3 regions of the Streptomyces sp. NPDC047017 genome follow, and region 3 is predicted to be linked to each of the others. Evidence: riboswitches for the same ligand, from Rfam matches in the RefSeq annotation. Region 3 holds a riboswitch; each other region holds the start of a gene.
The links. A riboswitch is a leader RNA that binds a small molecule or an ion and turns the genes downstream of it on or off. The one in region 3 is predicted to bind cobalamin.

Region 1 (10,448 bases), on a different contig from region 3:
ACGGTGCGGAAGGAGCGGTCGTGTCCGATGGCCGCGGCGGCGGCGATGCTCGCGGGGTCGCTGCGGGGGACGGCGTCCCGTACCAGCTCGCCCACCAGCGGCGGGAGCAGGGAGAGGACGGGCGCCCAGCCGGCTTCCAGGCCCTCGGTCCTGACCCGGGCGGCGAACGCGTCGAGGAAGCGGATCTCGGCGGCCTTGGCCTCGTCGTCCTCGATGTCCTCCACGCCGATCAGCACGGCGGCCCGTACCCGGTCCGGGTGTGCGGCCGCCGCCCTGAGCGTGATCGTGGAACCCAGGCCGGCCCCGGCCAGTGCGGCGCGGGGCAGGTCCAGGTGGTCGAGGAGGCCGAGCAGGTCGTCAGTGTACCGGTCCCAGGTGTAGCGGGCCGGGTCCGTGCAGACCGAGCGGCCGTAGCCGCGCAGGTCCGGGACGACCACCGTGTGGCGGTCGGTGAACCGCTCGGCCAGCGGCAGCATGCTCCGGTGGTCCGGGCCGCCCGCGTGCAGCAGGACCAGGGCCGGTCCCGCGCCGGTGAGGGTGGCGTGCAGGACACAGCCGTCGCCCGCCCGGTAACTCGTCTTCGGCATGGGTCCCACCCTGCCCCGGCGGGCGGGCGTACGGTACCGGCTCGCCCGACAATCCGTGTCGCGCGACGGCCATCCGCGCGGTGCTGCCGGAAGGGGTCAGGGGCGCTCCCCTCCGCTGCGTTCCTTGATCCCGCTGCGGTCCCTGATCGTCCGTACGATGCCGGAGAAGTCCTCCGTGTCGGTGGCGTGTTCGGCGTAGGCGGCGTACAACTCGGCTGCGCGCAGGCCGAGTTCCGCGTCCACCTCGCCCGCGCGGATCGCGCCCGCGGCGAGGGCGAGGTCCTTGGCCATCAGGGAGGCGGCGAAGCCGGGGCGGTAGTCGCGGTTGGCGGGGCTGGCCGGTACGGGGCCGGGGACGGGGCAGTTGACGCTGAGTGCCCAGCACTGGCCGGAGGCGGTGGACGCCACGTCGTAGAGCGCCTGGTGGGACAGGCCGAGGCTCTCCCCGAGGACGAACGCCTCACTGACGGCGATCATGGAGATGCCGAGGATCATGTTGTTGCAGATCTTGGCGGCCTGCCCGGCGCCCGCCCCGCCGCAGTGGACGGCCTTGCGGCCCATGGCCTCCAGCAGCGGACGGGCCTCGGCGAACTCCGGTTCCGCGCCGCCGGCCATGAAGGTCAAGGTGGCGGCTTCGGCGCCGACGACCCCGCCGGAGACGGGGGCGTCCAGGGCCCGCATGCCCGCGGCGAGCGCCCGGTCGTGGGCGGTGCGGGCGTCGGCGACGTCGATGGTGGAGCAGTCGACGAAGAGGGTCGCGGGGCGGGCGGCGGCGAGGATGTCGTCGTAGAGGGCGAGGACGTGCCGCCCGGCGGGCAGCATGCTGACGACCACGTCGGCGCCGGCGGCCGCCTCGGCCGCGGACGCGGCCGGCCGCACCCCGGCGCCCGCGGCGGCCGCCACCGCCTCGGGGACGAGGTCGTGGCCGAGCACCCGGTAGCCGGCCCTGACCAGGTTGGCGGCCATCGGGCCGCCCATGTGCCCGAGTCCGACGAAGGCGACGGTGCTGCTCACCAGGCCACCTCCGCGGCGGTGCCGGCCGCGGCGGCGAGCCCGAGTTCGCGCGCGCCGAGCGGGGCGAAGAAGCGTGCGACGTCGGCGTCGGTGACCTCGCCGAGGGTCTTCGGTGCCCAGCGCGGGCCGCGGTCCTTGTCGACGACCTGGGCGCGGATGCCCTCGACCAGATCGGGCGCGGTCAGCGCCGCGCAGGAGACCCGGTACTCCTGGTCGAGCACCTGTTCCAGCGAGCCGAGCCGCCGGGCCCGGCGCAGCGAGGCCAGGGTGACCTTCAGCGCGGTCGGGGACTTGGCGAGCAGGGTCTCGGCGGTCTCCCGGGCGGCCGGGTCGCCGTGGGCGGTCAGCCGCCGCACGATCTCCTCGACGCTGTCGGCGGCGTAGCAGGCGTCGATCCAGGCGCGCCGGTCGGCCAGCACGCCCCGCGGTGCGGGCCGTACGTGCCGGGCCAGTGCCTCGCGGACCGGCAGGCGGGCCAGGTCGCCGACGAGGTCCGCCAGCGCGGCGGCGGGCACGTGGTGGTCGGCGAGCCCGCACAGCAGGGCGTCCTCGGCGCCGGCCTGCGCGCCGGTCAGGGCGAGGTGGGTGCCCAGTTCGCCGGGTGAGAGGGCCAGCAGGTAGGTGCCGCCGACGTCCGGTACGAAGCCGATGCCGGTCTCGGGCATGGCGACCCGGGACCGTTCGGTGACGATACGGACGCTGCCGTGGGCGGACAGGCCGACGCCGCCGCCCATGACGATGCCGTCCATCAGGGCGACGTACGGTTTCGGGAAGCGGGCGATCCGCGCGTTGAGGTGGTACTCGTCGCGCCAGAACGCCGCCGTGGCGGTGCCGTCGCCGTCGCGGGCGTCGTCGTGGATGGCGCGGACGTCACCGCCGGCGGACAGGCCGCGCTCGCCGGCGCCCATGAGGACGATCGTCTCGACGGCCGGGTCCCGTTCCCAGGCGGTGAGGGCCTCGTCGACGCGGGACACCATCGGGTGGGTCAGGGCGTTGAGGGCGCGCGGGCGGTTGAGGACGATGTGGGCGGCCCGGCCGGTGCGGCGCAGCAGGACGTCCGCGTCGCCGCCGGTCACCGGAACGCCTCCGTCAGGCCGCGGGCCACGATGACACGCATGATCTCGTTGGTTCCTTCCAGGATCTGGTGGACCCGCAGGTCCCGGACGATCTTCTCGACGCCGTACTCGTTCAGGTAGCCGTAGCCTCCGTGCAGTTGCAGTGCCCGGTCGGCCACCGAGTACCCCGTGTCGGTGGCGAACCGCTTCGCCATCGCGCACAGATACGGCGCCTGCGCGTCGCCCCGGTCCAGGGCCTCGGCCGCCTGCCGCACCAGGGCGCGCGCGGCGGCCAGTTCGGTGGCCATGTCGGCGAGGCGGAAGCGCAGCGCCTCGGCGTCCAGCAGCCGGCGGCCGAACGCCTCCCGGTCGGCGAGGTGGGCCAGGCTGCGGTCCAGGGCGCTGCGGGCGCCGCCCAGGGAGCAGGCGGCGATGCCGAGCCGGCCGCCGTTGAGGCCGTTCATGGCGATGCGGAAGCCCTGTCCCTCGCGGCCCAGGAGCCGGCCGGCGGGCACCCGTACCCCGTCCAGGACGACCTGGCGGGTGGGCTGGGCGTTCCAGCCCATCTTCCGTTCGTCGGGGCCGAAGCCGACGCCGGGGTCGTCCTTGTCGACGACGAACGCGGAGATGCCCTCGGCGCCGTCGCCGCCGGTGCGGGCCATCACGACGTACAACTGGGCGGCGCCGGCCCCGGAGATGAACTGCTTGACGCCGGTCAGCACATGGCCGTCGCCGTCCCGGACGGCGCGGGTGGTCAGGGCCGCGGCGTCCGATCCGGCGCCGGGTTCGGTCAGGCAGTAGCTCGCGAGGTCCTCCATCGCGCACAGCCGGGGCAGCCAGCGCTCGCGCTGGGCGTCGTCGCCGTAGTGGTCGATCATCCAGGCGACCATGTTGTGGATGGACAGGTACCCGGCGATGGACGGGCACCCGGAGGCCAGGCTCTCGAAGACGAGGACGCCGTCGGCGCGGGTGAGTCCGGAGCCGCCGGAGTCCTCGCGGACGTAGACGCCGCCGAGTCCGAGGCCGGCGGCCTTGCGCAGTGTGGCGACGGGGAAGTGCTTGTCGCGGTCCCAGTCGAGGGCGTGCGGGGCGATGTGGTCCTGGGCGAAGTCCAGGGTGGTCTCGACGAGGGCCTGCTGGTCCTCGGTGAGCAGGGTGGTGGTCATACGACGCTCAGCCCATCGTGGGGATCGTGAAGCTCGCGCCCTCGCGCAGCCCGGCGGGCCAGCGCGAGGTCACGGTCTTGGTGCGGGTGCAGAAGCGGATGGCGTCCGGGCCGTGCTGGTTGAGGTCGCCGAAGCCGGAGCGCTTCCAGCCGCCGAAGGTGTGGTAGGCGACCGGCACCGGAATGGGCACGTTCACGCCGACCATGCCGGTGTTCACCCGCCGGGTGAAGTCACGGGCGGTGTCCCCGTCCCGGGTGAAGATCGCCACGCCGTTGCCGTACACGTGCTCGCTGGGCAGCCGCAGCGCCTGCTCGTAGTCGGCGGCGCGGACGACGGACAGCACCGGTCCGAAGATCTCCTCCTGGTGGATGCGCATCGCCGGGGTGACCCGGTCGAACAGCGAGGCACCGGCGAAGAAGCCGCCCTCATGGCCGGGGAGCACGAAGTCCCGTCCGTCGACGACGAGTTCGGCGCCCTCCTCGATGCCCAGGGCGAGGTAGGAGCGGACGCGTTCGAGGGCGTCCGGGCCGACCAGCGGGCCGAAGTCGGCCTCGGGGTCGTCGCTGCGCCCGATGCGCAGTGCGCCGACGCGCTCCTTGAGCCGGGCCACGAGGGCGTCGGCGGTGGCCTCGCCCACGGGGACGGCGACCGAGATGGCCATGCAGCGTTCGCCGGCCGAGCCGTAGCCCGCGCCGATCAGGGCGTCGACGGCCTGGTCGAGGTCGGCGTCCGGCATCACGATCAGGTGGTTCTTGGCGCCGCCGAAGCACTGGGCGCGCTTGCCGTGGGCGGCGGCGGTGGCGTAGACGTGCGCGGCGACGGGGGTGGAGCCGACGAACGCGAGGGCGCCGACGCGCGGGTCCTCCAGCAGGGTGTCGACCGCTTCCCGGGCGCCGTTGACGACGTTGAGGACACCGGCCGGCAGGCCCGCCTCCAGGAACAGCTCCGCGAGCCGCAGCGGCACGGACGGGTCACGCTCGGAGGGCTTGAGGACGAAGGCGTTGCCGCAGGCCAGCGCGGGGGCGGCCATCCACAGCGGGATCATCGCGGGGAAGTTGAACGGGGTGATGCCGGCGATCACGCCCACCGGGGCGCGCAGCGAGTGGACGTCGATGCCGGTGCCGGCGTTGTCGGTGAACTCGCCCTTGATCAGGTGCGGGACGCCCGCGGCGAACTCCACCACCTCCAGGCCGCGCTGAATGTCCCCGTGCGCGTCGGCGACGGTCTTGCCGTGCTCGGCGGCCAGCAGCCGGGCCAGGGCGTCCTTCTCCTGCTCGGCCAGGTGCAGGAAGCGCAGCAGGACGCGGGCGCGGCGCTGGGGGTTCCACTCGGCCCACTCCCGCTGGGCGTCGGCGGCGACGGCGATCGCCGCCTCGGTCTCGGCGCGGTCCGCCAGGGGTACGCGGGCCTGGACCTCTCCGGTGTTGGGGTCGTACACGTCGCCGTGGCGCCCCGATGTTCCCGGGGTGTGCTTGCCGCCGACGAAGTGGGTCAGTTCGCGCACACCGGTGTGGTCGTGCGGACGGATCATGGGTGCCTGCTCTCGTCAGGTGATCCGGGACGGCACGCCGCCGCACCCGGGCGCGCGAGGGCGCGGGGCGGGACGGGCGGCGTGAGATCGCGTATGGCGGGTGCCGTCAGACGGCGAGGAGACGCCTTCGGGGACTACGACGGGACCAGGCCCGTGCGGCGGGGCCGCCGGGGTCGTGGACGCGCACCGATGCCATGCGTGTCAGCTCCATCCTCGTGGACAACACGGAACATCCCGCGGCCGGTATCCTGACTCCCGGATCAGCGCGCGCCGTCCGCCTTCCCGACATCCAGCTCGTCAGTGGCGTACCGCTCGACGGCGTACTCCCCGGTCACAGTGGCGGGACCGTGCCGGAATCACACCGGCTTCCCTGCACCGCGGGCCTTGGTCGCGACTATATAGTTGGACGCCCTAGTAAATCCAGGGTCTGGGATCCGGGGCCTGGGATCCGGGGTCTGAAGTCTGCGGTCTGCGGTCTGCGGCCCGGGGGTGTGCGGCGGGAGGTGCCGCCGCGGCCGACGCGCAGTGCTCGGCCCTCGTGCTGGAGCCGTACACATGCGTGGGTGTACTTCGTGCTCCGCACGGGGGCCGAACGCACTACAGGGGTGCGGAGTCGAAGATCACGTGACCTGACCTCCCGCGAGTCGGTCGGGTCCCCGCCAGTGGAGGATTTCGAGGGCGGCCGCGACTTCCAGGGGGTGGGTGGCGAGGGGGTGGGGCAGGAGGTGGTCGGCGCGGGTGAGGCGGCGCAGGAGGGTGTTGCGGTGGGTGAAGAGGCGGGTGGCGGCGCGGGAGGCGTTGCACTGTGCGGAGAGGAAGGCGCGTACCGCCTCGGTGAGTTCGGGCGGGGCCGTCGCGAGGTCGCCGAGGGTGCGTTTGACGAAGCGGTCGGCGTGTTCGGGGTCCTGGGTGAGGAGGGCGACGAGTTCGATCTCGTCGTAGGAGGCCAGGCGGTGGGTGGAGGAGAGCCTGGCCAGCATCCGCTGGGTGGTGAGCGCGTCGAGATGGCTGCGGCGGAAGCCGTCGACGCCGGGTGCGGCCGGGCCGAGCGCGACGCGCGCGGCCGGCAGCCGGTCCAGGGCGGCCCGTACGTCGTCCGTGCCGGGGCGGCCGTGTACCCACACCCAGCGGGTCGCGGCGCCGGCGATGACGCTCAGTGCCGCGCTCCGGCCCGCCGCGGCGGCCAGGGCGTCCGCGGCCCGGTCGAGCTGGTGCAGGTCGGCGTCGGGATCGTCGGTCCAGACCACGGCCGCGGTGTGCGTCGCGTCCAGCGCGTGGCCCAGCCGGGCCTGGGCGCGCTGCCGGGTGATCGGCGCGCCGTCCAGCAGCAGGGCCACGATCTCGCGGCGCTCGGCGTGGGTGCCGCGGGTGAGTTCGCCGCGCTCGGCGTGCATGCGGGCGGCGATGGCGGCGACCGTGTCGTCCACGAACGCGGCGATGGAGCGCAGGGACACGTCGAGCAGTTCACTCAGTTCCGCCGGGTCGTCCGTGAGCGAGCAGGCGATCTGCGTCCACACCCGGACGGCGACGCTCTGGCCGACCCGGTAGGCGTCGAGCGCGGTCTCGTCCAGGCCGCGCCGCACGAGGTCGCGGGCGATGGCCAGGGGCGCGTCGCCCTCGTTCGCGGGCACCGGCTCGCCGGGGGCGCGGACGTTGCAGGCCGCCCAGAACAGCAGGTTGGACCGGTTCGTCCGGCGGGTCCCGGCGGCCAGCACCGGGTCGGCGGCGATCTGCTGCTGGGCCCGGCCGGACAGCGTGGCGGCGTCGAGTTCGGCGAGCCATTCCGGGCGGGGGGTGAGGGCGATCTCGGCGCCCCTGCGCATCAGCTCCCGCACGCGGGGCGAGGGCGGGTTCCACGGCGGCATGCGCCGACTCTAGCGGTGCGGGGGTGGTGCATACTGCACCGTGCGAGCCGCGACCCGGTGCACTTCGTGCTTTGCCGTTCCGCCGTGGACGTTCCACCATGGACGAGCCGCACGTCATCGTCTGGTCGCCCGGCCGTCTGGAGTCGCCGCCCATGCCCGCTGCCTCAGCCGCACCCGCCGCCGAACACCTCGACGTCCTGATCATCGGCGCCGGGATCTCCGGTATCGGGGCCGGCCGCTATCTGTCGGCCGAGCTGCCGTCGAAGAGCTTCGCGATCCTGGAGGGGCGGGCCGCCTCCGGCGGGACCTGGGACCTGTTCCGCTATCCGGGCATCCGCTCCGACTCGGACCTGCACACCTTCGGCTACGAGTTCAAGCCGTGGCGGGACGAGGAGTCGATCGCCTCCGCGCCGCGGATCCTGGCGTATCTGCGCGAGACCGCGACCGAGAACGGCCTGGACCGCCACATCCGCTACCACCACGAGGTGCGCTCCGCGTCCTGGTCGACCGAGCGGGCCCGCTGGACGGTGCGGGTCGAGCGCACCGACACCGGCGAGCGGACGACGCTGACGTGCGCGTGGCTGTTCTGCGCCAGCGGCTACTACCGCTACGACCGGGGATTCGCCCCGGAGTTCAAGGGCCGCGAGCGCTTCCGCGGTACGGTCGTGCACCCGCAGCACTGGCCCGAGGACCTGGACTACGCCGGCCGGCGGGTGGTGGTGATCGGCAGCGGCGCCACCGCGGTCACGCTGGTGCCCTCGATGGCCGAGACCGCCGCGCAGGTGACGATGGTGCAGCGGACCCCGTCGTACATCCTGCCCGTCCCGAAGAAGGACGTGATCGCCAACGCCCTGAAGAAGTATCTCGGGCCGCGGCGCGGTTACGCGCTGACCCGGCGCAAGAACATCGCCCAGCAGCGTCTGGTCTGGTCCTTCTGCCAGAAGCACCCGAAGGCCGCGCGCCGGCTGATCCGGTGGGTCAACGCCCGTCAGCTGCCGGACGGTTATCCGGTCGACGAGCACTTCAATCCCCCGTACGACCCCTGGGACCAGCGGCTGTGCGCGGTGCCCGACGGGGATCTGTTCCGGGCCATCCGCGCCGGGAGCGCCTCGGTCGTCACGGACCGGGTCACCTCGTTCACCGAGAACGGGCTGCTGCTCGCGTCCGGCCGCGAACTCGACGCCGATGTCGTCGTCACCGCGACCGGCCTGAACGTGCGGGCGTTCGGCGGCGTCCGGGTCACCGTGGACGGCGAGGAGGTCCGGCTGCCCGACACCGTCGCCTACAAGGGCATGATGCTGTCCGGCGTACCCAACCTGGCCTTCGCCATCGGCTACACCAACAGCTCCTGGACGCTGAAGGTCGGCCTGCTGTGCGAGCACTTCTGCCGGCTGCTGGCCCACATGGACCGCCTCGGCCACGACATCTGCCGCCCCGAGCCCGCCGATCCGGCGATGCCGACCCGGCCGTTCCTCGACTTCGCCGCCGGCTACATCCAGCGCGCGGTCGACCAACTGCCCCGCCAGGGCGACCGGTCCCCCTGGCTGACCTCGATGGACTACCACTCGGACGTCAAGCTGCTGCGCGCGCAGAGCGTGGTGGACCCGGAACTGCGTTTCGGCCGGGCCGGAGCTTGTCGGGCGGGGGCGGCGGGGGCGGCTGTGGGGGCGGGGGGCGTCCAGGGGGCATCGTGAGGGGGGCGGCCGACGCCCCCCGGGGCCGGTAGACACCGGCCCCCATCGGCCCGTGGGCCAGGGGTCGGGTGGGCCAGGAGTCGGGTGGGCCAGGGGTCGGGTGGGCCAGGGGTCGGGCAGGGCCGCGAGTACCCTCCGGCCATGCCCGATCCCTCGCCTTTCGCCGTCCCCACCCGTTACGACGGAGCCGATGACCGTGTGGCGCTCGTCCTCCCGGGCGTCGGTTACTCACCCGCCAGGCCGCTGCTGCACTTCGCCCGCGCCGTTCTCCTCCAGCACGGCTGGACGGTCCAGGAGTTGTGGTGGCAGATCCCGGCCGACTTCTCCCGCCTCACCGTGGAGGACCGGATCGCCTGGGTGGAGGGACAGGTCACCCGGGCTGTCGACGCCGAGGACGGCGCCTGTCGCCTCCTCGTCGGGAAGTCCCTGGGCTCACTCGCCTGCGGCATCGCAGCCGGTCGCGGCCTCCCGGCGGCCTGGCTGACCCCCGTCCTGACCTACGACCACGTGGTCCGCGGCCTCCGTGCGACCCAGGCACCGACCCTGCTCATCGGAGGCAGCGCCGACCGGCTCTGGGACCGGCGGGTCGCCGAGTCCACGCAACTCGACGTCCTGGAGATCCCGTCAGCGGATCACTCCCTCGAACTGGCGGGCGACACCGCGGGGTCCGTTGGCGCACTCCGGCAAGCCGTCACCCGCCTCAACCGCTTCATCGACTCGCTCGGCCGTCGCTGAACCTGGCGGCCGACCGGACGTAGCCGGATACCTCGGGGGCGAGCTGGGCGGGCGTCGAGCCGAGGGGCCGGGCAAAGGTCGTGGAAGATCGCGGCGTGCCGTGGCGTTGGCTTTGGGTATGAAGATCGGTGACGCCTCCCGGGCGAGCGGTGTGAGTGCGAGATCACTACGGCACTACGAGGACGAGGGTTTGATCGTCCCCGGTCGGTGCGGCAACGGGTTCCGCGACTACTGCGGATCGACGATCGACCGGGTGCTCGTCATCCGCTCGCTGCTGGAGTCCGGGCTTCCGGTGCGGCTGATCAGACAGCTGCTCCCCCGCCTCACGGACGGCGTCGGCGGCGGACTGGACGTGCCCGGACCCGGACCGGAGTTCCTGGGCGAGGTGCAGCACTACCGCGACCGGCTCGCCGCACGGGTCGCCGCCCTCAGCGACCAGCAGGCCGCGCTCGACGCCTACTTGCGAGAGGCCCGGCACACCACTGTTTTTCCGAACGGCACTTGACCTTGCCACCAGTGTGAGGCTCCTATGTTCGGTGCATGGAGATCGCAGAGCAGCAGCAGCCGCGCACGGCATCGCGGACGGTACGCGCACTGGTCCAGGGGTCGCAGGCGGGACCGGGTGACCTGTCCCTGACGACCGGTCACCGCCGCCCCGCTCCCGGGCCCGGCGAGTACCTGATCCGCGTCGGCGCCGCCGGAGTCAACTTCGCGGACGTCATGCAGACGTACGGCACCTACGCGGGGGGCCCGCGGGCGCCGTACGTCGCGGGTTTCGAGGCCGCCGGGGAGATCGTGGGC
Region 2 (10,448 bases), on a different contig from region 3:
GGCCCCGACTCCGTCCGCTGGTCGCTCACCCCCGGCGGGTTCCGCCTGCTCGCCCGGCTGTGCGCGTCCTAGGAGCGCGAGGTGCCGCGGGTGCCCCTCGGCTGAGGTTCCGCCACCGGATAGGGCACGAAGGTGCTGCTGTTCTGGTCGATGCGCAGGGCGCGGCCCAGGGGCGGGGCGGCCCGCTGGGGGCAGTCGAGGCGTTCGCAGACGCGGCAGCCCATGCCGATCGGGGTGGCGGCGGAGGCGTTGGTGAGGTCGAGTCCGTCGGAGTAGACGAGCCGGTGGGCGTGGCGGGTCTCGCAGCCGAGGCCGATGGCGTAGGTGCGCCCCGGTTCGCCCCAGCCACCACGGTGCCGGGTGACCGCGCGGGCGGTCCACAAGTACCGCTGCCCGTCGGGCATTTCGGCGAGCTGGACGTGGATGCGGCCGGGGGCGGCGAACGCCTCGTAGACGTTCCACAGCGGGCAGGTGCCGCCGGCCCGGGAGAAGTGGAACCCGGTGGCCGACTGCCGTTTGGACATGTTCCCGGCCCGGTCGACGCGGACGAAGGAGAAGGGCACCCCGCGCAGCCGTGGCCGCTGGAGGGTGCTCAGGCGGTGGCAGACGGTCTCGTAGCCCATGCCGTAGTGGTCGGCGAGGCGCTCGATGTCGTAGCGGACTTCCTCGGCCGCCGTGTGGAAGGCGGTGTACGGCAGGATCAGGGCGGCGGCGAAGTAGTGGGCGATGCCGATCCGGGCCAGGGTGTGGGCGGGTGAGCCGGGCGGGAAGTCCTCGGCGGCCTGCCGGTCGAAGGCGTCGCTGCCCTCAAGGAGGGCGAGCTGGGTGGCCATGCGGAAGGCGCGCTGGCCGGGCCGGAGGCGGCCGGAGAGGTGGAGGGTGCGGGTGCGTTCGTCGTAGTGGTGCGGGTGGCCGCCCTTCTCGCCGGTGAGGCGGACGCCGTGGGTGCCGGCAAGGCGGACCGTCAGGGCCGCGGTCACCTCGCCGGGCCGGATGCCGATCTCCTCGGCGAGGTCCTCGGCCGCGAGGTCGGTGTCGTGCAGGTAGTTCTGCCGGCGGTAGAAGAAGTCGCGGATCTCCTCGTGCGGTGAGCGGGGTGCCTCGACGGGGGTGCCGCGGCCGTCGGCGGCGCCGGCGAGCCGTTCGGACAGGAGCTGGTTGCGGCGTCCGAGGTCGAGCAGGACCTGCGCGACGGCGGGCAGCCGGGCGGCGAGTTCGGCGAGGTCGGCGGAGGAGACCCGGGACGCGGCGATCTCCCCGGTCAGGGTCTCGCGCAGGTCGGCCACCAGCCGGGTGGTGTCGCGCTCGGAGAAGAAGCCGGGGTCGACGCCGAAGGTCTCGGTCAGCCGGAGCAGGACGGGCACGGTGAGCGGGCGCGAGTCGTGCTCCATCTGGTTCAGGTAGCTCGGCGAGATGCCCAGCACCCGGGCCAGTTCGGCCTGGCTCATCCGGCGTTCCGCGCGCAGCCGCCGCAGCCGCGCCCCCGCATAGGTCTTGCTCAACCGACCGCTCCTCGCACCGGGCACCTGACCCGGCCAGCGTACGGGACACATACCCCGCCCGACCCTTCGCAACGTTGGCAAAAAGCGGCGAGAAGATTCGCAGAAGTTGGCACCGGTCCACAGTTGATGGCACTCAGTGCCAGTGTCAGAGTCGTAGTGCGGCCCGCCGGAACCGGCAGCCACCACCCGGAACCGGGGCGCGATTCACTGCCCTGACGTCGGAGATCCCGGCATCCGTGGCGGTCTGCGTCGGCAGCGTTGCTCAGCTTCACCCTCCGGGGTGACGGCGGGCCGCACCCCAGCAAGCGACACACAGTGCCATCTCTGTTCGTCCGGGCGATGTCCGGGCGGCGGGATTGGCAGCCGGTACAGCCGGCACAGACCGAGGAGACGGTGACAGTCATGGCAGAAGCGAGGACGCGGGCGGCCGAGGACCTGGCGCGGCGCTGGGCCACCGACCCGCGCTGGCAGGGCATCGAGCGCACCTACGGCGCCGAGGACGTCGTGCGCCTCTCCGGCAGCGTCCGCGAGGAGCACACCCTCGCCCGGCGCGGCGCCGAACGGCTCTGGCGCCGGCTGCACGAGCAGGACTACATCCACGCCCTCGGCGCGCTCACCGGCGGCCAGGCCGTGCAGCAGGTCAAGGCGGGACTCCAGGCCATCTACCTGTCCGGCTGGCAGGTCGCCGCCGACGCCAACCAGGCCGGGCACACCTACCCCGACCAGAGCCTGTACCCCGTCAACTCGGTGCCGCAGGTGGTCCGCCGGATCAACAACGCGCTGCTGCGCGCCGACCAGATCGCCACCGCCGAGGACGCCGGCGACACCACCGACTGGCTGGCGCCGATCGTCGCCGACGCGGAGGCCGGTTTCGGCGGCCCGCTCAACGCGTTCGAGCTGACCAAGGCGATGATCGCGGCGGGCGCCGCCGGCATCCACTACGAGGACCAGCTCGCCTCCGAGAAGAAGTGCGGCCACCTCGGCGGCAAGGTGCTGGTGCCGACCTCGCAGCACATCCGCACCCTGAACGCGGCCCGGCTCGCCGCCGACATCGCCGACGTGCCCACGGTGATCGTCGCCCGCACCGACGCGCTCGCCGCCAACCTGCTCACCAGCGACGTCGACGAGCGCGACGCCGAGTTCGTCACCGGCGAGCGCACGGCGGAGGGCTTCTACCGGGTCCGGGGCGGCATGGCCCCGGTCATCTCCCGGGGCCTGGCCTACGCCCCGTACGCCGACCTGATCTGGGTGGAGACCGGCACCCCGGACCTGGCCCAGGCCCGCGAGTTCGCCGAGGCGATCCACGCGCGCTACCCCGACCAGCTGCTCGCCTACAACTGCTCGCCGTCCTTCAACTGGAAGGCCGCGCTGGACGACGACCAGATCGCCAAGTTCCAGCGGGAGCTGGGCGCGATGGGCTACCGGTTCCAGTTCATCACGCTGGCCGGGTTCCACTCCCTCAACCACGGCATGTTCGACCTGGCGCGCGGCTACGCCGAGCACGGCATGACCGCGTACGTCGACCTCCAGGAGAAGGAGTTCGCCGCGCAGGCCCACGGCTTCACCGCCGTCAAGCACCAGCGCGAGGTCGGCACCGGCTACTTCGATCTGGTCTCCACCGCTGTCAACCCCGCCTCCTCCACCACGGCGCTGGCCGGCTCCACGGAGGCGGAGCAGTTCCACTAGGCAGCCCCCTCGGCCGAGCGGAGGGGGCGACCGTCCCCGCCCCCTCCGCTCCCGTCCCCGTCAGGAGAGCCCGATGCCCACCACCGCACTCACCCAGCAGATCCGTGTCCTGGCCGCGTCCGGCCACCGGCACGACGAGATCCTCACCCCCGCCGCCCTGGACTTCGTCGGCCGGCTCACCGAGGCGTTCGAGCCGCGCCGGCGGGAGCTGATGAAGGAACGCCGCCGGCAGGCGCTGCGGCTGGCGGCGGGCTCGCCGCTGGGCTTTCCCATGGTCACCGCCTCGGTGCGCGCGGACCCGGGCTGGCGGGTGGCGCCGCCCGCGCCCGGCCTGACCGACCGCCGGGTGGAGATCACCGGCCCGCCGGACCGCCGTATGACGGTCAACGCGCTGAACTCCGGCGCCCAGGTGTGGATGGCGGACTTCGAGGACGCCACCGCGCCCCTGTGGGACAACGTGGTCGGCGGGCAGCTCAACCTGCTCGACGCCATCGAGCGGCGGATCGACTTCACCACGCCCGAGGGCCGTGAGTACCGGCTCGGCGAGCGGCTCGCCACCATCATGGTCCGCCCGCGCGGCTGGCACCTGGACGAGGAGCACCTGGAGTTCGACGGCCGCCCGGTGCCCGCCGCGCTTGTCGACTTCGGCCTGTACTTCTTCCACTGCGCCCAGCGGCAGATCGACGCCGGGCACGGCCCGTACTTCTACCTGCCCAAGCTGGAGAACCGGTACGAGGCCCGGCTGTGGAACGACGTGTTCCTGCTCGCCCAGGAGCTGCTCGGCATCCCGCGCGGCACGGTCCGCGCCACCGTCCTCATCGAGACGATCACCGCCGCGTTCGAGATGGAGGAGATCCTGTACGAGCTGCGCGAGCACGGCGCAGGGCTCAACGCGGGCCGCTGGGACTACCTGTTCAGCCTGATCAAGACGTTCGGGCACCGCACCGACTTCCTGCTGCCGGACCGTGCCGAGGTCACGATGACCGCGCCCTTCCTGCGGGCCTACACCGAGCTGCTCGTCCGCACCTGCCACCGGCGCGGGGCGCACGCCATCGGCGGGATGGCCGCCCAGGTGCCGGAGAAGGACCCGGCCGCGAACGAGGCCGCGCTCGCCAAGGTCCGCCTCGACAAGGAGCGGGAGGCCGAGGACGGTTTCGACGGGTCCTGGGTGGCCCATCCCGCGCTCGTCCCGGTCTGCCGCGAGGTCTTCGACGGCGTCCTCGGCGCGCGGCCCCACCAGCTCGACCGCGGCCGCGACGACGTCGAGGTGACCCCCGCCGACCTGCTGGACGTGCGCCGGATCAGCGGCCCGCCCAGCGCCGAGGGGGTGCGCACCAACGTCTCCGTCGCGCTGCGGTACTACGCCGCCTGGCTGCGCGGCCAGGGCGCGGTCGCGCTCGACGGGCTGATGGAGGACGCGGCCACCGCCGAGATCGCCCGGGTGCAGATCTGGCAGTGGCTGCGGCACCGGGTCGTCGACCGGGAGACCGTGCAGCGGGTGCTCGACGAGGAGTGCGCCGCGCTGGGCGCCGCGTACCCGTGGGCACCCGTCGACGACATCCGCGCCCTGTTCGAACGGACCGCGATGGCAGGCGAGTTGCCGCTGTTCTTCACCCCGGACGCCTACACCCACCACCTCGTGCGCCGACCGGAGGTGCGGGCGTGAGCGCGGCGGGCGGCGCGCGCGGCGGCGTGAACGCGGCGGGCGGAAGCGGGGCGGGTGTGAGCACGCCGACCGGAGGTGCGGGCGTGAGCGCGGCGGGCGTGGGCGGGGCGGGCGGAGGTGCGGCGGGCGTGAGTACGGCGGGCGTTGCGCGCGGCGGCGTGAGTGCGAGCGGCATCACGCGCGTCGGTGTGGTCGGCGGCGGGCAGATGGGTGCGGGCATCGCGGAGGTGTGCGCGCGGGCCGGGCTGGACACCGTGGTCTGCGAGGTGGACGCGGTCGCCGCCCGCGCGGCACGGGACCGGGTGGCCGCCTCGCTCGACCGGGCGGTGCGGCGCGGCAAGCTGGAGCGGGCGGCGGCGCGGGACGCGCTGGAGCGGACGGTGTTCGCCGGCAGCCTGGACGGCCTCGCCGACCGGCAGCTCGTCGTCGAGGCCGTCGTCGAGAACCCGGACGCCAAGACGGAGGTCTTCGCCGCCCTGGACAAGATCGTCGAGGACCCGGCGGCCGTGCTGGCCACCAACACCTCCTCGCTGCCCGTGATGCGGCTCGGCATGGCGACCGCCCGCGCGGACCGGGTCGTGGGCCTGCACTTCTTCAACCCCGTCCCCGTGCTGCCGCTGGTCGAGGTGGTGACCTCGCTGCACACCTCGGCGCAGACGACGGCCCGGGTCGAGGACTTCGCCACCCGCACGCTCGGCAAGACGGTCGTCCGCTCCCAGGACCGGGCCGGCTTCGTCGTCAACGCCCTGCTGATCCCCTACCTGCTCGCCGCCGTCCGGATGGCGGAGTCCGGCTTCGCCACCGCCGCCGACATCGACACCGGCATGGAACTGGGCTGCGCCCACCCCATGGGCCCGCTCAGGCTCGCCGACCTGATCGGCCTGGACACCGTCGCCTCCATCGCCGAGTCCCTGTACGACGAGTTCCGCGAGCCGCTCCACGCCCCGCCGCCGCTGCTCCAGCGGATGGTGCAGGCGGGACTCCTCGGCCGCAAGTCCGGCCGGGGGTTCCATACCTACGACCAGGGCTGAGGGCCTGGTACGACATCGTCCTGCCCCCTCCGGAGGGGGCAGGACTTAGGTATACCTAAGTCCTCGCTGGAACACAACATCTGGGCTGTGTGTGCTCAGCGAGTTCCAGATGTAGTGTTGTCGCTGCTGGTGGTTCGCCGGGCACTTCGGTGTCCGGCGTCGCAAGAGGGAACCCGGTGGGAATCCGGGGCTGCCCCGCAGCGGTGAGTGGGAACGACCGCCGTCACACGCACTGGGTCCGCACGACGGGCCTGGGAAGCGACGGCCAGTAGGAGTCTCTACGGCACGGGACACGCCCGCGAGTCCGAAGACCTGCCACCGGTGCGCACACCGGACGGCGGTGTGCGCGCTCCGAGGCCCCGAGGGAGGGCCAGGTGGCAGACGCACGGACCCGGGCACAGGTGCATCCACGCCCCGGCGCCCTGCCGTCCGCGCCGCGCCGCTCCTCCCCTCCAGGTCCTCGGACCCCGTCGGGAACGAGCGAGAGGAGGCGGCGGCCGATGGGCGCACTCGTGTATTTCTCCAGCGTCTCGGAGAACACCAAGCGCTTCGTGGAAAGGCTGGGCCTGCCCGCCACACGCATCCCCCTGCACCCCCACCGCGAGGGCATGCCGCGGGTGACCGGGCCGTATGTGCTGGTCGTGCCCACCTACGGCGGCGGCGAACGCGCCGGCGCGGTCCCCAAGCAGGTGGTCCGCTTTCTGAACGTCGAGGCCAACCGCGCCCTGCTGCGCGGGGTCATCGCCTCCGGAAACACCAACTTCGGCGCGGACTACTGCCTGGCCGGCCGGGTGATCTCGGCGAAGTGCCAGGTCCCCGAGCTGTACCGATTCGAACTGCTGGGCACGGACCACGACGTCCGTGCCGTGAGGGAAGGACTCAGGACGTTTTGGACACGACACTCATCGGCGGCGGCGTGATCACCGCGCCGCGCGAGTCGGTCGGCACGCGCAAGGACTACCACGCGCTGAACGCCATGCTGAACATGTACGACTGCGAGGGCCGCATCCAGTTCGACAAGGACCGCGAGGCCGTCCGCCAGTACTTCCTCCAGCACGTCGATCCCCGCACGGTGACGTTCGGGTCGCTGAAGGAGAAGATCGACCACCTCATCGAGCACGGCTACTACGAGGAGGCGTTCGTCCGGCGCTACGACTGGGAGTTCCTGGAGGCCCTGTACCGGCAGGCGTACGCCCACGAGCACCGCTTCCGCACCTTCCTGGGCGCCTTCAAGTACTACACGTCGTACACGCTGAAGACCTTCGACGGCTCCCGCTACCTGGAGCGCTACGAGGACCGGGTCGTCGCGACCGCCCTGTGTCTCGGCGCCGGTGACGAGGAGCTGGCCTCCCGTCTGGTGGACGAGATGATGACCGGCCGCTTCCAGCCGGCCACCCCGACCTTCCTCAACGCCGGCAAGGCCCAGCGCGGCGAGCTGGTCTCCTGCTTCCTGCTGCGGGTCGAGGACAACCTCGAATCCATCGGGCGCGGCGTCAACTCCGCGCTCCAGCTCAGCAAGCGGGGCGGCGGCGTGGCACTGCTGCTGACCAACCTGCGCGAACAGGGCGCCCCGATCAAGAAGATCGAGAACCAGTCCTCCGGTGTCGTGCCGGTGATGAAGCTCCTGGAGGACTCCTTCTCGTACGCCAACCAGCTCGGCGCGCGGCAGGGCGCGGGCGCGGTGTACCTGCACGCCCACCACCCCGACATCATGCGGTTCCTGGACACCAAGCGGGAGAACGCGGACGAGAAGATCCGCATCAAGACGCTCTCCCTCGGCGTGGTCGTCCCCGACATCACCTTCGAACTGGCCAAGCGCAACGAGGACATGCACCTGTTCTCGCCGTACGACGTCGAGCGCGAGTACGGAAAGCCGCTGGCGGACCTGTCGGTGAGCGAACACTACGACGAGCTGGTCGCAAACCCGCGCATCCGCAAGACCAGGCTGAGCGCCCGCGAGTTCTTCAAGACGATCGCGGAGCTGCAGTTCGAGTCGGGCTACCCGTACCTGCTGTTCGAGGACACGGTGAACCGGGCCAACCCGATCCCGGGCTGGATCAACATGTCCAATCTGTGCTCGGAGATCCTCCAGGTCAACACGCCGAGCACGTACGACGCCGCGCTCGGCTACGAGACGGTCGGCCGGGACATCTCGTGCAACCTGGGGTCGCTGAACATCGCCGCCGCGATGGCCTCGCCCGACCTCGGCACGACGGTGGAGACCGCGGTGCGCGGCCTGACGTCCGTCTCCGACCAGTCGGACATCACCGCGGTGCCGTCCGTGGCGCGCGGCAACGACCTGTCGCACGCCATCGGCCTGGGCCAGATGAACCTGCACGGCTACCTCGCCGCGCGGCGCGTCCACTACGGCAGCGAGGAGGGCGTCGACTTCACGAACATGTACTTCTACGCCGTCGCCTACCACGCGCTGCGCGCCTCCCACCGCATCGCCGTCGAGCGCGGCACCGCCTTCGACGGCTTCGAGAAGTCGGCGTACGCGGACGGCTCCTACTTCGACAAGTACACCGAGCGGGTGTGGGAGCCGGCCACCGAGCGGGTGCGGCAGCTGTTCGCCGACGCGGGGATCACGCTGCCCACGCAGGCCGACTGGCGTGAGCTGAAGGAGGCCGTCCGCGAGCACGGCATCTACAACCAGTACCTCCAGGCCGTCCCGCCCACCGGCTCCATCAGCTACATCAACGACGCCACCGCCTCCCTCCACCCGGTCGCCGCCAAGGTGGAGATCCGCAAGGAGGGCAAGCTCGGCCGCGTCTACTATCCGGCGCCGCACATGGACGACGACAACCTGGAGTACTTCCAGGACGCGTACGAGATCGGCTACGAGAAGATCATCGACACCTACGCGGCGGCCACCCAGCACGTCGACCAGGGCCTGAGCTGCACGCTCTTCTTCCGGGACACGGCGACGACCCGCGATCTGAACAAGGCGCAGATCCACGCCTGGCGCAAGGGCATCAAGACCCTGTACTACATCCGGCTGCGCCAGGAGGCCCTGGCCGGCACCGAGATCGAGAACTGCCTGTCCTGCACGCTGTGAGGAACGTACCGACGATGACCACCACCCCCGCCCCGCCGGCCGAGCTGTCGGTCACTCCCCCGTCCTACCGCCACGACCCCGCCGCCCGGCTGCGCCCGGTCAACTGGAACCGCGTCACCGACGAGAAGGACCTGGAGGTGTGGAACCGGCTCACCGCCAACTTCTGGCTGCCCGAGAAGGTACCGCTGTCCAACGACGTGAACGCCTGGCAGCAGCGGCTCACCGCCGGGGAACGCACCCTGACCATGCGGGTGTTCACCGGCCTGACCATGCTCGACACCGTGCAGGCCACGGTCGGTGAGATCGTGCAGATCCAGGACGCGCGCACCGAGCACGAGGAGGCCGTCTACACCAACATCGCCTTCATGCAGGCGGTGCACGCCCGCAGTTACTCGTCCGTCTTCTCCACCCTCTCCACCACCCCGGAGATCGACGACGCCTACCGCTGGGCCGTCGGCAACGACGTGCTCCAGCAGCGCTGCAAGACCGTCCTCGGGCACTACTACGGCGACGACCCGCTGAAGCGGAAGATCGCCTCCACCCTGCTGTCCTCGCTCCTGCTGTACGCGGGTTTCTACCTGCCGCTGCACTTCTCCACCCACGCCCTGCTCACCAACACCGCCGACATGATCCGGCTGATCCTGCGGGACAAGGCGGTGCACGGCTACTACTCGGGCTACAAGTACCAGCGCGGCCTGGAGCAGCGGACGCCGGCCGGGCAGGAGGAGCTGCGGGCCTTCACGTACGGCCTGCTGGAGGAGTTGTACGAGCTGGAACTGCGGTACTCGGGCGAGCTGTACGAGCCGCTCGGGCTGATGGACGACGTCGCCGTCTTCGTCCGCTACAACGCGAACAAGGCGCTGATGAACCTCGGTCTCCCGGCCCGCTTCGGCGCGGACGAGACCGCGGTGAACCCGGAGATCCTGGCGGCGCTGTCGCCCGGCGCGGACGAGAACCACGACTTCTTCTCCGGCTCCGGCTCCTCCTACGTCATGGGCACGGCGGAGGACACCGCCGACGACGACTGGGACTTCTGACAGGCGGGCATGACCGCCCGGCCCAGCGTGCCCGCTCTCCGTACGGCGCGGGGCCGCCGGTCATCGGTGACCGGTGGCCCCGCGCGTGCGTCGGCGCGGCTTCGGACCGCTGTCGGCTGCGGCGGACGAGCGCGCGGGTACGGCGAACCGGGCGGAGCCGAGCAGCGCCTTGATCCGGCAGCAGACGCGCTCGCCGTCCTGCCCGGACCGCACGGCAGGGCAGTGGCCGTGGCCGTCGGCCGTGGCGCAGAGTTCGGCCCGGGCTTCGTCCAGCAGGTCGGCGGCCAGCGACAAGTCCCGGTTCAGGGCGCTCATACGGGAGCTCTGGCCGCCGAGCTGGCGGCGCGCCAGGACGAGACGCTCGTACTCCTGCGGTGTGAGGGCGATGGCCGGTACACCGTCCAGGACGATTCTGCGGGGCTCGGGGCGTCGGCTCACGGCGATCCTCTTCAGCTGCGAACGTCCGGA
Region 3 (10,448 bases):
GCCGGGCGCCGAGCCGGTCGCGCAGTTCCCTCTTGAGGATCTTGCCGCTGGCGTTGCGCGGCAGGCCGTCGGTGAGGACGACCCGCTTGGGGGCCTTGAAGTGGGGCAGGTTCCGGCGGGCGTGGGCGATCAGCTCGGCCTCGGTGACCTCGCCGCGCGGGACGACGACCGCCGTGACGGCCTCGATCCACCGCGGGTCGGGCAGGCCGACGACGGCCACCTCCGCGACCGCCGGATGCGTATAGAGGGCGTCCTCGACCTGGCGGGACGCCACCAGCACGCCCCCGGAGTTGATGACGTCCTTCACCCGGTCCACAACCGTGTGGTAGCCGTCCGCGTCGCGCACCGCGAGGTCGCCGGAGCGGAACCAGCCGTCGCGGAAGGCCGCCGCGGTCTCCTCGGGCTTGTCCCAGTACCCCTCGCACAGCTGCGGTGAGCGGTAGAGGATCTCGCCCGGTGTGCCCTCGGGCACGTCCCGGCCGTCCTCGTCGGCGACCCGTGCCTCCACGAAGAGCACCGGCCGGCCGCAGGAGTCCAGCCGCCCCTCGTGCTCGTCGGGGCCCAGCACCATGGCGAGCGGGCCGATCTCGCTCTGCCCGAAGCAGTTGTAGAAGGCGAGGTGCGGTGCTCGGGCGCGCAGCCGTTCGAGGACGGGGACCGGCATGACCGAGGCGCCGTAGTAAACCTTGCGCAGTCCGCCGAGGTCGCGGGTGGCGAAGTCGGGGCGGCCGGCGAGGCCGATCCAGACGGTGGGCGGCGCGAACAGGCTGTCCGCACGGCCGGCCTCGACGAGGTCGAGGAGCCGGTCGCCGTCGGGGGCGTCCAGGATCGTGTTCGTCGCGCCGACGGCGAGGTAGGGCAGCAGGAACACGTGCGTCTGCGCCGAGTGGTAGAGCGGCAGCGCGTGCACGGGATGGTCGTCCGCGCGCAGGTCGAGGGCGGTGACGGCGCTCAGGTAGGCGTGCACCAGCGCCCGGTGGGTCATCATCGCGCCCTTGGGCAGGGCGGTGGTGCCGGAGGTGTAGAGCAGTTGCGCCAGGTCCTCGGCGCGCGGCTCGGGGCCGTCGTACGGTGCCGTGTCCGCCAGCGCGGCGAGCAGCGAGCCGGCCGCGTCGCGCAGCGGCAGCCGCCGTACGCCGCCGGGCAGCCGCCCGGCGAGGTCCGGGTCGGTCAGGACCAGCGCGCTGCCGGACTGGGCGAGGAGGTAGGCGAGGTCGTCGCCGGTGAGGTTCTGGTTGACCGGCACATGCACGAGGCCCGCGCGGGCGCAGGCCAGGAAGGCGATCAGATAGGCGTCGGAGTTGTGGCCGTAAGCGGCGACCCGGTCGCCGGGGGCGAGGCCCAGGCCGCGCAGGACGCCCGCCGCGCGGGAGACGGCGTCGTCGAGGGCGGCGTACGTCCAGGCCCGGTCGCCGTACCCGACGGCGGTCCGCGCCGGGGTGCGCCGGGCGCTGCGCCGCAGGAGTGCGTCGACCGTGCTCCCGTGTCCAGGCGTCATGACAGTCGATCCTGGGTGCGGCGCCGGGAGAGGTCAAGCACCGGGTCGGCACCCGCTTCCCGGCGGCTTCGCCCGGCGTGCCGGGGCCCGCCCTCCCTGGGGGACGGCGGGCCCGTGGACGGCTGCGCGGGCGCAGCGGGCCGTCACTTGTCGAAGACGGCCTTCTGTACCTCGTTCGGTCCGTCGAAGTGGTCCTGCTTCAGGCCGTCGAGCCGGCTGACGATCTTGTCGTTGGCCTTGTTCCGCCGGGCGCGGTCCACCAGGTGCTGCCTGTCGGTGGGATAGTCGGCGCCGCTGAGGGCCTTCTGCAGGTCGATCGGGCTGAGGTCGGCCATGGGAGCCTCCCGTGGGGGGTGGTACGGCCGCCGCGGGGCGGCCTGGTCGTACGGGCATTGCCTCGCCCTGTCGGAGTGCCCCGCCGCGGCGGGGGCATTCAGCCGCCCTGCCGCTGACCGGCTTCCAGGACGGCCATGGCCGCGTTGTGCCCGGGCACGCCGCTGACGCCGCCGCCGCGCACCGCGCCCGCGCCGCACAGCAGGACGTTGGCGTGCGGGGTCTCCACGCCCCAACGGCCGCCGCCTTCCTCGGCGTAGGGCCAGCTCAGCGCCCGGTGGAAGATGTGGCCGCCGGGCAGGCCGAGTTCCCGTTCCAGGTCCAGCGGGCTCTTCGCCTCGATGCAGGGCCTGCCCTCGGCGTCGGTGGCCAGGCAGTCGGCGAGCGGTTCGGCGAGGTGGCGGTCGAGCTGGGCCAGGGTGGCCTTGAGCAGTTCCGCCCGGACGGCGTCGTGGTCGCGGGCGAAGAGCCGGGCGGGGGTGTGCAGGCCGAACAGGGTGAGGGTGTGCCGGCCGCGGGCGGCGAGATCGGGGCCGAGGATGCTCGGATCGGTCAGGGAGTGGCAGTAGATCTCGGAGGGGGGCTCGGCGGGCGGTTCGCCGGCGGCGGCCCGGGCGTGGGCTGCGGCCAGCTGCCGGTAGCCCTCGGCGATGTGGAAGGTGCCGGCGAACGCCTCGCGCGGGTCGACGGAGGGGTCCCGGAGCCGGGGCAGCCGCTTGAGCAGCATGTTGACCTTCAGCTGGGCGCCCTCGGCGGGCTCGGGCGGTTCCTGGCCGGTCAGGGCGGCCAGCGCCTGCGGGGAGGCGTTGACCAGGACGTGCCGGGCGCCGACGGTGCCCTCGCCGTCCCGGGTGCGGTAGGTGACCTCGGCGGTGCGGCCGTCGGTGGCCACCCGGACGGCCTCGTGGCCGGTGGCCAGGCGGGCGCCCGCCGCGCGCGCCGCGCCGGCCAGCGCGTCGGTCAGGGCGCCCATGCCGCCGACCGGTACGTCCCAGGCGCCGGTGCCGCCGCCGATCACGTGGTAGAGGAAGCAGCGGTTCTGCGTCAGGGCGGGGTCGTGGGCGTCGGCGAAGGTGCCGATGAGGGCGTCGGTGAGGACCACGCCGCGGATCAGGTCGTCGGCGAAGCGGTCCTCGATCGCGGCCCCGATGGGCTCCTCGAACAGCATCCGCCAGGCGTCCTCGTCGGCCACCCGGCGGCGCAGGCCGGCCCGGGAGGGCAGCGGCTCGGTCAGGGTGGGGAAGATCCGCCGGGCGGCACGGCCGGTCGTGCCGTAGAAGCGCTGCCAGGACTCCCATTCGCGGTCGGAGCCGGTGAAGCGGGCGAAGGCCGCCCGGGTACGGTCCTCGCCGCCGCCCACGAGCAGCCCGGTGGGCCGGCCGTCGCGGTCGGCGGGCGTGTACGAGGAGATGGCGCGGGTGCGCAGCCGGAAGTCCAGGCCCAGGTCCTGGACGATCTTTCGGGGCAGCAGGCTGACGAGGTAGGAGTAGCGGGACAGCCGGGCGTCCACGCCGGGGAAGGGGCGGGTGGAGACGGCCGCGCCGCCGGTGCGGCCGAGCCGTTCCAGGACCAGCACCGACCGTCCGGCCCGGGCCAGGTAGGCGGCGGCGACCAGACCGTTGTGCCCGCCGCCGACGATCACCGCGTCATAGGTGCCGGGTGCCTCGTGTGCGCTCATGGCTCTTGGTAGCACGGGGGGTTCGGCGGCGGCCAGGGGCCGTGGCGCGGCTAGGGCCTGTCGCTTCGAGCAGGTCGAGCAGGTGGGGCGGCCTTGTGCGGGGCGGGACGGGCGCCGGGGCCGAGCCGGGCCGTGGCGCGCAGGATGTGCTTGGGGGGCAGCTGCCAGCGCACTCGGGCCGGTATCCGGCGCAGCAGGGTGCCGGTGGTGCGCAGCCGGCGGGTGACGATGGCGGGGGCCGGGGCCGCTCTGCCGTACAGCTCGTGGGCGTACGGGGGCAGGGAGGCGTACGCCAGCTGGGCCACGCGCCGCCACAGCAGGTCGCGCGCCGGGGCGAGCAGTGGGGGCGTCGGCGGGCGCTGGAGGAAGTCGTCCACCGCGCGGGCGTCCGCCCCGGCCGCGAGTTCGGGCCGGACGGCCGCGAAGTAGGCGGCGAGTTCGGCGCGGCTCGCGGGCACGGTGCGCGGGTCGAGGCCGACCAGGCGGGCGCTCGCGCGGTGCTCGGCGAGGTAGCGGTCGGCCTGGGCGTCGGTGAGCGGGAATCCGGAGCGGCGCAGCACGTGCAGATAGGAGTCGATCTCCGCGCAGTGCACCCACAGCAGCAGGTCGGGGGCGTCGATGCCGTACGTCTGCCCGGTGCTCGGGTCGGTGGCGGACAGCAGCCGGTGGATCCTGCGCACCCGGGCGCCCGCCTCCTCGGCGGCGCGGGTCGTGCCGTACGTCGTGGTGCCGACGAAGTTCGCGGTGCGCATCAGCCTGCCCCAGGCGTCCCGCCGGAAGTCGGAGTTCTCCATCACCCCGCGGACCGCGCGAGGGTGCAGGGCCTGCAGGTACAGCGCGCGGACGCCGGCCACCCACATCATCGGGTCCGCGTGCAGCTGCCAGGTCACCGAGGACGGCCCGAAGAGGCCGGGGTCACTCGTGCGTATGGTCTCCACGTCAGGCAGGCTAGCGCCGTCCGCGCGGCCGGTCGACGGGCCGGTGCGGTGGCGGAGGCGGGTCACTTCAGGGTCGCGATGAATTCCCCGCACGCCTTGGCGCAGGTCCGGCAGGCGTCCGCGGCCTGTGCGGCGCCGGGGTGCCGGTCGAAGACGTGGGCGGTGTCCAGGCAGACGCTCAGGCACCACTCCAGCTGGGTGCGGATCCCGGCCTCGTCCTGGGTGTTCTGCTCCGACAGCACCCGGCAGGTCGCGTCGCAGACCTCCGCGCACATGATGCCCCTGCGCCGCAGCAGCTCGGTCTCCTCGTCGCCGCCCGGTTCGACCAGGCTGGCGCGCAGCGCGCAGGCCCGCGCGCATGCCGTGCACGCCTGCGCGCAGGCGAACCGGTCCTCCAGGAACCGTATGAGTTCCTGTTGCGAAGTCGTCGATGGTGTCGTATCGGTCGTAGTCACCTCGCCCGGGTTGCCGGTGCCACACCCGCCAAACCCGGTGCCGGCAAGGGCCGCGGCCGTTTTCCGTCACGGGGCGGGGGCACTCGTCGGGCCCGGTGGGACGACCGGGTCGGACGGTTGGACGAACGGCTGACGGAGGTGGATTCCCGGGCCCGGACGACAGGAGCTGCCGTCGACGCTGGAGTGCTCCCCCCGGGAGGCCCGGCGCACCTGGATCAGGGCCCATGACGCGGCCGTCGAGACCTGCGGCGAGGGCGAGCGGGCGCACCGGGTGGCGTACGGCGCGCTCAAGCACATGTACGAGAAGGTCGGCGATCACTGGGAGCGCAAGGAGGGCGGCCGCAAGGGCCCCTCCGACCCGCGGTCGGCCCGGCCGCGCGGGCAGGGCGGCCGCGGCGGCGAGGGCGTCGACGAGAGCGCGCCCAAGGAGCAGCTGTACGACACGGCGAAGCGGCTCGGCATCGAGGGGCGCTCGCACCTGTCCAAGGACGAGCTGCTGGACGCGATCCGCAAGGCGAACCGTTCGCGGACCCGGCAGGCCAGGTCCGGCTGAGCCGACCGGGGGGTCCGCAGCGCGGCGCCGCTTCGCGGCACTGGCCAGGGGTACCCGCCGCCCATGAGCAACGCATCGGTGGACATCGCCGCGGCGCACGGCGCCGCGATCGGCATCTGGCCCTTCGTCCTGGGGCTCGTCCTGGTGGCCCTGCTGATCGGCGCCTTCTGGATGGGCGCGCGCATCCGCCGCCGCGAGCCCGCACCGCCGCGCCCCGAGGAGCAGCCGCGGCTGCCCGAGTCGGGCCCGGTCGGCGATGTCGTGGAGCGGCGTGCACCCGACGAGGTCCCCCGGGGCGGTGACCGGCTGACACCGCACCGGCTGAAGGCGCACGGGAACCTGGGGACCCGCACGAGCCCCGCCCCCGCACGTCCCCGCTGGGACGAGGGCGGCAGCGGCTCGTTCGGCAGCGGCGGGCCCGGCGCCCACTGACCGCCGCGCCGCACCGGGGAAGTGAGAGCAGGGAGGCTTCCATGGCGGCCGGAGAGCGGTCCTACGACCGTAGGGACGGGGTTTCTCGCGGGGGGTACGCCGTGCTCGCGGCGGCCTTCGGCGCGGGTGCGCGGGGCCGGGCGCCGTCGTGACGGCCGACTGGCTGCGGTACGCCTGGAGCCTCACGGAGCGGACGGCCGAGGGCTGACCGGCCGCCCGTGGAACGTGGGCGGGGAGGCGGGCAGCGCGTCGCGCACGTTCGGGGAGGTGGGCGGCCGGTCACCCGGCTTGCCGCAGCAACTTCCCGGCAGTCGTACGCAGTTGTGGACGAGCCGGCGGCCGTGGCCGCCGGCCGTGCGCCGCGTGTCTCATGTCACCATCCGAATGGCGGACGTGACGTACCACCTCGCCGGACGGCCCCGTAACCTTGCCCCCGCAGCTGGTTCGCCCCGTCCGCCAGGCGGGATGCGTCGCAAGAGGGAACCCGGTGGGAATCCGGGACTGCCCCGCAGCGGTGAGCGGGAACGACCGCCGTCATACGCACTGGGCCCGTCAGGGTCCGGGAAGCGACGGCCACTAGGAGTCTCGTACGACACGAGACGCGCCCGCGAGTCCGAAGACCTGCCCGCTGCCCGCGCCCGAACCACTCGCGCGCGGACATCCCGGTGACCTCGTGGGCGGGTCGGCGTACATACCAGGCGGTCGACCGTGCCCTGCCGCGCACGCGTACCGCCCGGTCCGTCACCCCTTCGCGCTCGCGTCCCGTCCCCGGGATCTCAGGGATTCATCTCGCGAAGGAGATCTCCGTGACAGCGAAGTCAGCGACGCCGGCCCCGCGGGCCACCGTCCACGGCTACCCCCGCCAGGGCCCGAACCGGGAACTGAAGAAGGCGATCGAGGGCTACTGGAAGGGCCGCGTCAGCGCCGACGCGCTGCGCGCCACCGCCGCGGACCTGCGCCGCGCCAACTGGCGGCAGCTCGCCGAGACCGGCGTCCACGAGGTGCCGACCGGCGACTTCTCGTACTACGACCACGTCCTCGACACCACCGTCATGGTCGGCGCGATCCCCGAGCGGCACCGGGCCGCCGTCGACGCGGACGCGCTGGACGGCTACTTCGCGATGGCCCGCGGCACCCAGGACGTGGCGCCGCTGGAGATGACCAAGTGGTTCGACACGAACTACCACTATCTGGTGCCCGAGTTGGGCCCGGGTACCGTCTTCACCGCTGACTCCGGCAAGCAGGTGGCGGAGCTGAAGGAGGCCCTCGCCCAGGGCCTGACCGCCCGTCCGGTCCTGGTCGGCCCGGTCACCTACCTCCTCCTCGCCAAGCCCGCGCCCGGCGTGCCCGCCGACTTCGAGCCGCTGACCCTGCTCGACCGGCTGCTGCCGGTGTACGCCGAGGTCCTCGCCGACCTGCGCGCGGCCGGCGCCGAGTGGGTGCAGCTGGACGAGCCCGCCCTCGTGCAGGACCGCACCCCGGCCGAGCTGAACGCCGCCGAGCGCGCCTACCGCGACCTCGGCGCCCTGACCGACCGGCCCCGGCTGCTGGTCGCCTCCTACTTCGACCGGCTCGGCGACGCCCTGCCCGTCCTGGCCAAGGCCCCGGTCGACGGGCTCGCCCTGGACTTCACCGAGGCCGCCGCCAACCTGGACGCGCTCGCCACCGTGGGCGGACTGCCCGGCAAGCGCCTGATCGCCGGTGTCGTCAACGGCCGCAACATCTGGGTCAACGACCTGGAGAAGTCCCTCGCCATCCTCGGCACCCTGCTCGGCCTGGCCGACCGGGTCGACGTGGCGGCCTCCTGCTCGCTCCTGCACGTGCCGCTGGACGCCGCCGCGGAACGGGACATCGAGCCGCAGATCCAGCGCTGGCTGGCCTTCGCCCGGCAGAAGACCGCCGAGATCGTCACCCTCGCCAAGGGCCTGGCCCAGGGCACCGGCGCGATCGCGGCCGAACTGGCCGCGAACCGGGCCGACCTCAACTCGCGGGCCACCTCGCCGATCACCCACGACCCGGCCGTCCGGGCCCGCGCCGCCGCCGTCACCGAGGCCGACGCGCGCCGCTCCCAGCCGTACGGCGAGCGGGCCGCCGCCCAGCGCGCCCACCTCGGCCTGCCGCTGCTGCCCACGACCACCATCGGCTCGTTCCCGCAGACCTCCGAACTGCGCGCCGCCCGCGCCGACCTGCGGTCCGGCCGAACCGACACGGCCGACTACGAGGAGCGCATCAAGGCGGAGATCCAGGAGGTCATCGCCTTCCAGGAGAAGACCGGCATCGACGTCCTGGTGCACGGCGAGCCCGAGCGCAACGACATGGTCCAGTACTTCGCCGAGCAGCTCACCGGCTACCTGGCCACGCAGCACGGCTGGGTGCAGTCCTACGGCACCCGTTACGTCCGCCCGCCGGTCCTGGCCGGCGACATCTCCCGCCCCGAGCCGATGACGGTGCGCTGGACGACGTACGCCCAGTCCCTCACCGGCCGCCCGGTCAAGGGCATGCTCACCGGGCCGGTCACCATGCTGGCCTGGTCGTTCGTCCGCGACGACCAGCCCCTCGGCGACACCGCGCGGCAGGTCGCGCTCGCCCTGCGCGACGAGGTGGGCGACCTGGAGGCGGCCGGGACCTCGGTCATCCAGGTGGACGAGCCCGCGCTGCGCGAGACGCTGCCGCTGCGGACCGCCGACCGCCCCGCCTACCTGGCCTGGGCCACCGAGGCGTTCCGCCTCACCACCGCCGGCGTACGCCCGGACACGCAGATCCACACCCACATGTGCTACGCCGAGTTCGGTGACATCGTCCAGGCCATCGACGACCTCGACGCCGACGTCATCAGCCTGGAGGCCGCCCGCTCCCACATGCAGGTCGCCCGGGAACTCGCCGCCCACGGCTACCCGCGCGAGGCCGGACCCGGCGTCTACGACATCCACTCCCCGCGGGTCCCGGGCACCGAGGAGGCGGCCGACCTGCTGCGCACCGGCCTGGAGGCCATCCCGGCGGAGCGCCTGTGGGTGAACCCCGACTGCGGTCTGAAGACCCGCGGCTGGCCGGAGACCCGGGCCTCCCTGGAGAACCTGGTCGCCGCCGCCCGCACGGTCCGGGCGGAACTGCCCGCGTCCTGACCCGCGCGCGGCCGTCGGGAGGGAAAGGGGCCGGGGAGGGAGCGCCGCGCTCCCTCCCCGACTCCCGACTCCCGGCCGCCGTCTCCGTCCCCGCCCCCCGGGCTTCACCGAGGGGCGCTCTGGCAGACTCACGCCGGGAGCGATCGCGCCGCGCAGACAGGAGACTTGACGACATGACCGCCCGAGTGCTGTTCGTCTCGCCGGCCACGAGCCGTTCGCTGCGGCAGGCCCGGTTCGACGACGGCGATCCGATCGACGCCGGCGCCGCGGTCCGGGCCCGGGCCGCGGCGGGCGCGCTGCCCCGGGCCGCGCGGGTCGTGGTCTCGCCCTCGGTACGCTGCCGCCAGACGGCGGCGGCGCTGGGGCTCGGCGGCGAGGCCGACCCGGAGCTGGCCGGCTGGGACGTGGGGCGCTGGCGGGGACGCACGCTCGACGAGGTCGGTGCCGCCGAAGGGGAGGCGGTGGCCCGCTGGCTGGCCGACCCGGGGGCGGCGCCGCACGGCGGGGAGTCGCTGCGGGACCTGTGCGCCCGGGTCGGGCGGCGGCTGGCGGCCCTGGCGGAGACGGCCGGCCGGACGCTCGCCGTGGTCGAACCGGAGGTCGTACGGGCGGCCGTGGTGCACGCGGTGGGCCTGCCGGTGGACGCCTTCTGGCGGCTGGACGTACCGCCGCTGACGGTCACCGAGCTGAGCGGCCGGGCCGGGCGCTGGAACCTGCGGCTGGGCCGGCCGCCGGCACCGGACGCTCAGGACGCCGGGAACGCCGGGGACACGGAGCAGGCCGGAAACGCAGAGCCGGCCGGGGACGCAGAGCCGGCCGGGGACGCAGAGCCGGCCGGGGGCACCGGGGAGGCCCGGGACACCGGGGAGGCCGGGGGCGCGGGGGCCGCCGGGTCGCGGTGACGGCGCAGCAGGACCGCCACCGCGCAGCGCAGGCAGCCGCCGTCCGCCGCGTGCGGACAGTCCTCGGCCGGGGCGCCGACCAGCGACTCCAGGTCCTTGAGCAGGTGTTCGGTGCGCTTGGCCTGCTGGGCGAGCACCCGCACCCGGGCGCTCTGGCCGCCGATCTGCCGGCGGCTGGCGATCAGCTGCTCGTACTCCTCGACGGTGAGGGCGACCGCCTCTCGGCCGCCGAGGGTGATACGGCGCGGCTGGGGACGTCTGGCCACGGGGGTCCTCCGCTCCACGTCCTGTGGTCCGCTTCGAGAACGCGAGAGGGCCCCCGGACGGTTCCGAAGGGCCCTCTGGTGTCCGGAAGGAGTCAGCCTGCGGCCGGAACCGTGCGGCCCGACGTGGCTTCGGCGGGCTTCGGGTTCAGCAGCCGTTCGGCCAGTTCACCGAAGGCGAGGCCGAATCCGCCCCACAGCACGGCCTGGATGGCCAGCGCGGAGAGCCGGAACCGCCACAGCAGGGCGGCCGGGAAGTCCGCCGGCACCTCGT

Region 1: linked by a shared signal. The riboswitch ahead of ABZ858_RS26555 (CoA-acylating methylmalonate-semialdehyde dehydrogenase) and the one ahead of metE (5-methyltetrahydropteroyltriglutamate--homocysteine S-methyltransferase) in region 3 are both predicted to bind cobalamin.
Region 2: linked by a shared signal. The riboswitch ahead of nrdI (class Ib ribonucleoside-diphosphate reductase assembly flavoprotein NrdI) and the one ahead of metE (5-methyltetrahydropteroyltriglutamate--homocysteine S-methyltransferase) in region 3 are both predicted to bind cobalamin.

Annotation. Positions count from the first base shown of each region.
Region 1 is NZ_JBEYVW010000017.1:79,370-89,817, reverse strand. Features, by position in the region: gene ABZ858_RS26575 (alpha/beta hydrolase) at 1-587, opposite strand, end outside; gene mmsB (3-hydroxyisobutyrate dehydrogenase) at 684-1,601, opposite strand; gene ABZ858_RS26565 (enoyl-CoA hydratase/isomerase family protein) at 1,598-2,677, opposite strand; gene ABZ858_RS26560 (acyl-CoA dehydrogenase family protein) at 2,674-3,822, opposite strand; gene ABZ858_RS26555 (CoA-acylating methylmalonate-semialdehyde dehydrogenase) at 3,830-5,353, opposite strand; cobalamin riboswitch at 5,574-5,755, opposite strand; gene ABZ858_RS26550 (PucR family transcriptional regulator) at 5,974-7,218, opposite strand; gene ABZ858_RS26545 (NAD(P)/FAD-dependent oxidoreductase) at 7,371-8,912, shown strand; gene ABZ858_RS26540 (alpha/beta hydrolase) at 9,054-9,647, shown strand; gene ABZ858_RS26535 (MerR family transcriptional regulator) at 9,766-10,152, shown strand; gene ABZ858_RS26530 (zinc-binding dehydrogenase) at 10,188-10,448, shown strand, end outside.
Region 2 is NZ_JBEYVW010000017.1:97,601-108,048, reverse strand. Features, by position in the region: gene ABZ858_RS26665 (ATP-binding protein) at 1-72, shown strand, start outside; gene ABZ858_RS26660 (short-chain fatty acyl-CoA regulator family protein) at 69-1,502, opposite strand; gene aceA (isocitrate lyase) at 1,905-3,188, shown strand; gene aceB (malate synthase A) at 3,262-4,854, shown strand; gene ABZ858_RS26645 (3-hydroxybutyryl-CoA dehydrogenase) at 4,983-5,885, shown strand; cobalamin riboswitch at 5,999-6,220, shown strand; gene nrdI (class Ib ribonucleoside-diphosphate reductase assembly flavoprotein NrdI) at 6,386-6,805, shown strand; gene nrdE (class 1b ribonucleoside-diphosphate reductase subunit alpha) at 6,790-8,943, shown strand; gene nrdF (class 1b ribonucleoside-diphosphate reductase subunit beta) at 8,958-9,980, shown strand; gene ABZ858_RS26625 (hypothetical protein) at 10,041-10,418, opposite strand.
Region 3 is NZ_JBEYVW010000004.1:93,562-104,009, forward strand. Features, by position in the region: gene ABZ858_RS08060 (fatty acyl-CoA synthetase) at 1-1,498, opposite strand, end outside; gene ABZ858_RS08065 (DUF2795 domain-containing protein) at 1,642-1,833, opposite strand; gene ABZ858_RS08070 (NAD(P)/FAD-dependent oxidoreductase) at 1,932-3,509, opposite strand; gene ABZ858_RS08075 (oxygenase MpaB family protein) at 3,560-4,447, opposite strand; gene ABZ858_RS08080 (ferredoxin) at 4,510-4,902, opposite strand; gene ABZ858_RS08085 (ChaB family protein) at 5,069-5,455, shown strand; gene ABZ858_RS08090 (DUF6479 family protein) at 5,519-5,887, shown strand; cobalamin riboswitch at 6,311-6,531, shown strand; gene metE (5-methyltetrahydropteroyltriglutamate--homocysteine S-methyltransferase) at 6,694-9,009, shown strand; partial or broken gene ABZ858_RS08100 (histidine phosphatase family protein) at 9,183-9,740, shown strand; gene ABZ858_RS08105 (CbtA family protein) at 10,270-10,448, opposite strand, start outside.